2 regions of the Brevibacillus sp. FSL K6-2834 genome follow, and region 1 is predicted to be linked to the other one. Evidence: a T-box and tRNA genes for the amino acid it is inferred to sense, from the RefSeq annotation. Region 1 holds a T-box; the other holds one or more tRNA genes.
The links. The T-box of region 1 lies ahead of NST96_RS09370 (valine--tRNA ligase). A T-box ahead of a tRNA ligase gene usually reads a tRNA of that ligase, here a tRNA-Val.

Region 1 (3,411 bases):
AAAGCAACCGACAGACATGCTGGCCGAGTTGAAAGAGCCAGAGGATGAACGGCACCGCCTCATCAAGGAAGAGCTGCAAAAGCTCTCTATCTTGCGTCAGGTGCAGAGCATTTACTTGTACGTAATGGAGAATGGAGACATAAGACCGATTGGAGCCCAGCGGACAGAAGAATTGATGGAAGGGGACATGAGGCGAGTAGCTCTAGAGGCCATAAAGAGCGGCACTTCTGTAAGGGAGCAGCTGGTCTCGTCCGATGGCAGCAAGATGTACGAAATGTATGCCTCCCCTCTGCCGGATCAGACCTGTGGACTGGCGTTGATCGATGTGACAGAGGCCATTGCCGAAGAGCGTCGGCGCCAGCAAAAAGAATGGGACATGTACAAGCAGGTCTTGGGGGCAGTCACCCAGGACAAGCTTGTTTTATTGACAGATGCGGAGTTGACGGTACTGGCCGAAGACGGACTGAAGCTGGCAACGGTGTTGATCCAGTCGGCGGAAGACCTGGCATTCCTCAGAACGGAGTGCAGGCGGATCATGGATGCGCTCCAGGTAGAGGAAAAGCGGAAGTTCCAGTATGTCGTGGCTGTCAATGAAGCGGCGACGAATACGTTGAAGCATGGCACCGGCGGGACCGTGACCATCCACCTCGCATCTGCGGAAAATACAGTACGTGTCATTGTACATGATCACGGGAACGGAATTCTCCTGGAGGAGCTGCCGAGAGCGACACTGCGACAAGGCTACTCGAGCAAGCATTCGCTGGGGGTTGGCTTTCACGCCATGCTCCAGTTTTGCGACCGGGTATGTCTGGGCACCTCTCCATCTGGTACGAGGTTGATTTTAGAGTGTATGATCGGTTAATTCCGATGTTTGGAAATAGAAAAACTTGGGTAACTTGATAACGGGGTAATTCGTTACATAAATAAAGAATGAAAGCGTGAGAGGAGTATGTGTGCATGGACTTCCAGGCAACAGAAACGAACGGACAGGCTACCCTTTACTTTGCCGGTGAATTGGACATGGCTGTAGGTGACAAGGTCGGCAATCTATTGCGCGAATACGGAGAAAGAAACGGCTCGGTTACGGTTGATTTTCGGGATGTGACGTTCGTCGATTCTTCCGGCATCGGCAATCTGTTTTTTACGACGAAAGATTTGCTCGCTTTGGGAAAGCGGGTAGAGATCATCAATGTACGCGAAGAAATAATGGACATCCTGCACGTCCTTGGATTTGCGGAAGCGCTCGGAATCACCGTGAATTAGCCAGGTGAAACCGGGTTTGACGGGCTGCACCTGGATTGTATATAATACGATTGACATGAAATGAAACAAAGTGATTGCTGTGAACGGGAAGAGTAGACCAGGACGCCTTGGCAGAGAGGAGAATCAGTAGCTGCGAGATTCTCTAAGGAAGGGATTGGTCGAAGGTCGCCCGGGAGTTGTTTCGGTGAATGCACATATTTTGTGCTGTAGCCGCGACCGGCTAACAACCGTTATCTTGTCAGAGTGAATGCGGCACTTCGGCAATGGATGCGAAGGCTTGCATTAACAAAGGTGGTACCGCGAAACAATCCTTTCGTCCTTTGGGATGGAAGGTTTTTTTATTTTCTTAAGGAGGCATTGCCATGTCGAATCAACAAGCGACCAATGACATTGATCAGCTGCTGCCGAAAAACTACGATCCAAAGGCAGCCGAATCCAAATGGTATCCGTACTGGATCGAAAAAGGCTTTTTCAAAGCAGAGAGAGACCCCCAGAAACGTCCGTTTACAATCGTTATCCCGCCGCCAAACGTAACGGGAAAGCTGCACCTGGGCCATGCCCTGGACACGACACTGCAGGACATCATCACCCGAACCAAGCGCATGCAGGGATACAGTGCGCTGTTTTTGCCGGGAATGGACCACGCCGGTATCGCGACGCAAGCTCGTGTAGAAGCGACGCTGCGCGAGGAAGGCATCTCCCGTCACGATCTGGGACGTGAAAAATTCCTCGAGAAGGTGTGGGAATGGAAGCACATCTACGCCGAGCATATTCGCGAGCAATGGGAAAAGCTCGGTCTTGCCCTTGATTACTCGCGCGAGCGCTTTACGATGGACGAAGGACTTTCCCGTGCCGTTCGCGAGGTATTTGTACGTCTGTATGAAAAAGGACTCATTTACCGCGGCAATCGGATTATCAACTGGGACCCTGCTGCCCGCACGGCCCTGTCCGATATCGAGGTCATCTATAAAGAAGTAAAGGGCGCCCTGCATCACATGCGCTACCCATTGGCAGACGGAAGCGGCTACATCGAAGTGGCGACGACGCGTCCGGAAACCATGCTTGGTGATACGGCAGTAGCCGTTCATCCCGAAGACGAGCGTTACAAGCATCTGATCGGCAAAACCGTCATTCTGCCGATCGTTGGCCGGGAAATTCCGATCGTGGCAGATGACTATGTAGACCCTGAGTTTGGTTCCGGTGCCGTAAAAATTACACCGGCCCATGACCCGAACGACTTTGAGCTCGGTCAAAGACATCAGCTTCCGCAAATCGTCGTCATGGACGAATCAGGGACGATGAACGAAAATGCGGCTGGCTATAAAGGGCTGGACCGTTTTGAGTGCCGCAAGCAAATCATCAAGGACTTGACCGAACAAGGCGTCATGTTCAAGATCGAGGAGCACATCCATCAGGTTGGACACAGTGAACGCAGCGATGCCGTCGTTGAACCGTATCTGTCCACCCAGTGGTTTGTCAAAATGCAGCCCCTGGCAGATGCGGCGATTGCCAACGCGTACAGCGAGGACAGTGTCAAATTCGTGCCGGAGCGCTTCAAGACAAACTACCTGCGCTGGATCGAGAATATCCGCGATTGGTGCATCTCCCGCCAGCTCTGGTGGGGCCACCGGATTCCGGCCTGGTACTGCCAGGATTGCGGCGAGACCATCGTTTCCCGCGAAGATGCAGGTGAGTGCCCGCACTGCCACAGCCATCAGCTAGTGCAGGATCAGGACGTTCTCGACACCTGGTTCTCCTCGGCCCTCTGGCCATTCTCGACGCTGGGCTGGCCGGAAGAGACAGAGGATATGAAGTACTTCTATCCGACCAATGTACTGGTTACCGGCTACGATATCATCTTCTTCTGGGTAGCGCGGATGATTTTCAGCGGACTCGAATTTACCGGCAAAAATCCGTTTGACACCGTTTTGATTCACGGCATTATTCGGGACTCCGAAGGACGGAAAATGTCCAAGTCGCTGGGCAACGGGGTTGACCCGATGGAAGTAATCGAGAAGTACGGAGCGGACGCCCTGCGCTTTACGCTCGCAACGGGAAATTCGCCGGGTAACGACCAGCGTTTCTACTGGGAAAAAGTAGAGGCGAACCGCAACTTCGCCAACAAGATTTGGAATGCGTCCCGCTTTG
Region 2 (3,411 bases), 1.9 Mb from region 1:
GTTTTAAAGTCCTCTTCACCAAAGAGAGCTCCAGGGAAGAGGAGAGATAGTGGGCTAAAATCTGTTTCGTTGCTCCATCTTTGACTACCGAAAGGTTGGCACATTGACCATTACCGTAATACATATACGTAATATCTGTGAGCAGTACTCGTTCAGGTTCTCCTTGATCAAACTGACGTTGTAACAGATTTGGACATGTTTTATGCTCTTGTATTGCTTTGGCCAATTTTCGATACGGATTTGCTTGTCGAATCGTAGCCACAAGCTTATACTTTCTCATTAATCGACGGATCTTTTTATGGTTCATGATCACGCCGCTTTCACGCTCAAGTCGCATTTTGATAACTAATGCTCCTGCCTTGCCACGGAGAGCGTAAAAGTGCTCCCTGATAAGCTTGATGTCGACCTCGTCTGCATCCTCACGTAGTTGTCGAGTTTCCTCGGCACGAAGCCAACGGTAATAGCCGCTCGCACTAACGTTTGCCATTTTACACAGGTAGCGGGTCATAAAATGCAGGTTGTATTGACGTAAGGTATTGTTGATGATTTGATAGCGCTCGGAGGGGGTTAAGGCTTCCTCAGCATCTTCTGCTTTTCGAGCGCATCGAGCTTTTTTAGAAACTCGTTTTCCGCCTCTAGCAGTTTGATGCGTGCTTCCGCACGTTTCAATTTTTCCTCCGCAGAAAGCTCTCCGGTCGGCCTTCTACCCGAGCTTCCCTTTCCGCGACGTTCTTCTAAAAGTCCTTCCTCACCGTGAGTCGTGAACGTGTTACGCCAACGCTTCAGACAATGTTTTGGTTTCTTGTGGCCAATGACGTCTAGGTCAAAGCCTGCTTTACGGAAGATTTCCATTGGGGTGTACCCTTCCTCATATGCCTTTACAGCAGCAATCTTAAATTCCGGTGCATACGTGATACTTTTGGCCGTTACGTGCATCACATTCGGGTTTAGCTCCAATTGTTTGATCTCATGTTCCGTAAAAAGCTTTGAAGTTCCTCTGGTTTTGCCCATTAATTTATACCTCGCCCATTTCTAATAAATTGATTAAAACACAAATGACCCGCAAGAGGGACACTTTTTTAAAGTGTCCCTCTTGCGGGTCACAGTTCAAGGGGGTTATAAAAACTATTCTCTTAATTGTCTCTTTACGCAAACAAGAGCCAAGAATGTGCATTCCACAGTGCAGGCGTAATTTAGTATCCTACTAGGTTCGGTAGTTGGCCCTCTTGAATGGCAGAAACCATTATTTCATTTTTTAATGGGGAAACAAGCAAAAAGGAAGGCATAAAAAGAAAAAACCCTTAAACAAACACGGGTTCTTTCTTTTGAAGTATGGTGATCCGGACTGGGTTCGAACCAGCGACCCCCACCCTGTCAAGATGGTGCTCTCCCAACTGAGCTACCGGATCATGGGATATTTGCTATTGTGACTTCACCACATACGTTCAATGGTGGGCCCTGTAGGACTCGAACCTACGACCAATCGGTTATGAGCCGACCGCTCTGACCAACTGAGCTAAGGGCCCGAATCGTACCGGACGTCGATCACATGTTTTAATATACAGGATTTCTTTTCCGATTTCAAGAGGAAAAACAAAATTTCTTTCAAAAAATTTTACCACCATCAAAAACCCTGCAAAATCAAGGAGCATCCCGATAGGGATGCCCCTTCACTCCACCTATCAACCAGGCACAACTAAAGGTCACCCAGCCTCATCCACAGCCTTGCCTTCCACTCGAATCTGCCCCGCAGCCAGCACCTCCGACTGCTCCTGCTCATCTCTCAACCGATGAGCCATCCGGCTTGAGGCATTCGCCGCCACGCTCGCGACCAAATCATCCAGGAACGTATGCACTTTTCCACCGGATGTCTTCGTATCCAGCCGCTTGATCACGCCAATCTTATGCTTATCCAAATGTCCAAACGTCGTTACCGCAATGCTCCCGTACCCGAACACCGAACCGAGCGCCAAGGTTTCGTCGCAGCCAAACAAGCCTTCATCGGAGGCGATAATCGACTGCAGCGGCTCGGACAATAGGCCCTTTTCCGCCAATGTATCCAGCTCAATGCCCACGAGGATGGCATGCTGCATTTCCCTTTTCTCCAAAACAGCCTTTACGCTCTCGATGCACGGTTCCATGGTCAGGTCAGGATGATAGGGCGATTGCATCAAATATACGATCTCCGCGATATCCTCTACGCGCACACCGCGCTCTGCCAAACGATCCAATGCGGCTTTTCTGACTTCGCTGCTGTGTACCTGCTTCTTCATGTAAGACAACCCCTTCCACCATTAAGTGAAGTCACCTATGTTACATAGTATCACAAGGTGACAAAATTGCGACAATCTTCGGCCGCAAGGTCGAAACCCACCCTCCATCCAAACCAAGGAGCCGAAAGGCTCCCCACCTCCCCCACTCCCGCAAAAAACACCTCTCCCCCAGACACCCCCAGCCTCTCCAGCCCCCCACACGACTGTATAATACGAAAACCACCCCCAACAATTTCATCCTCCAACACCCACGCCCCAGCAATTCGCCCGCTCTCTTCCCCACAACCCAAAAAGCTATTTTCCTCCCCCTTCCCTTTCTGCTACAGTAAAACCAACACCCCAAAGGAGGACAACGCAGTGGCACTTGACGAACTGATCCTCACCAGCAAACACCTGGGGACGACGGAGCGTCTCCTCGTCTACCTGCCGGAGCGATATTCCCCGCTCTATTCCTATCCGGTCCTGTATGTCCAGGACGGCGACGACTACCTGTCAATGGGACGTCTCGCCACTCTGCTTGAGGAAATGCACCGGGAAAAGGAAATCCCGAATCTCATCTCCGTTTTCCTTCCCGTAGACAAAGAACGCCGCTACGCCCGCTACCACCCGGACGGGGCGGAACACCAAAAGTACCTGCGCTTTCTCGCGGACGAAGTCGTCAGCGCCGTAGACAGCCGCTACTCCACCCACCCGCTGGGCATGGCCCGCACGCTATTGGGCGAGTCTTTGGGAGGCGTCGTCTCGCTGTTTGCAGCGCTCTCCTATCCTCATACCTTCGGCCAGGTGGCCTGCCAGTCCGCCGCTATGGACGCCGCCCTCAACCGCCGGGTGCAGGAGTCCGACTTCCCCGTACCGTTGCATGTCTATCTTGAGGTTGGACTCGAAGAAACGGCGGTAGAGACGAGCCGCGGCACCCTCGATTTGCTCCAGGCCAACGAAGCGCTGCGCGACATTTTGCAAACAAAAACGGTCACCCTGGCCTATGAGACCTTTGCGGGTGACCACACGTGGGGCTATTGGCAAGCCAACCTGCGGCGCATTCTTCCTGCGCTTTTCGGGTAAACTTACCTTGTCTGTTCTTCCTGAGGACCTTCTTCTTTTCCCGGGGAGACCAACGCCTCGTCGAATTCGGTTTTGC

Region 2: it has a tRNA-Val gene. The T-box ahead of NST96_RS09370 (valine--tRNA ligase) is inferred to sense a tRNA for this amino acid. The anticodon was not compared.

What each region holds. Positions count from the first base shown of each region.
Region 1 is NZ_CP151945.1:1,904,089-1,907,499, forward strand. Features, by position in the region: gene NST96_RS09360 (ATP-binding protein) at 1-862, shown strand, start outside; gene NST96_RS09365 (STAS domain-containing protein) at 958-1,263, shown strand; T-box leader at 1,334-1,587, shown strand; gene NST96_RS09370 (valine--tRNA ligase) at 1,626-3,411, shown strand, end outside.
Region 2 is NZ_CP151945.1:3,846,549-3,849,959, forward strand. Features, by position in the region: one part of gene NST96_RS19020 (IS3 family transposase) at 1-627, opposite strand, end outside; one part of gene NST96_RS19020 (IS3 family transposase) at 627-1,011, opposite strand; tRNA gene NST96_RS19025 (tRNA-Val) at 1,334-1,409, opposite strand; tRNA gene NST96_RS19030 (tRNA-Ile) at 1,450-1,526, opposite strand; gene NST96_RS19035 (phosphatidylglycerophosphatase A) at 1,704-2,273, opposite strand; gene NST96_RS19040 (alpha/beta hydrolase-fold protein) at 2,631-3,335, shown strand; gene NST96_RS19045 (hypothetical protein) at 3,338-3,411, opposite strand, start outside.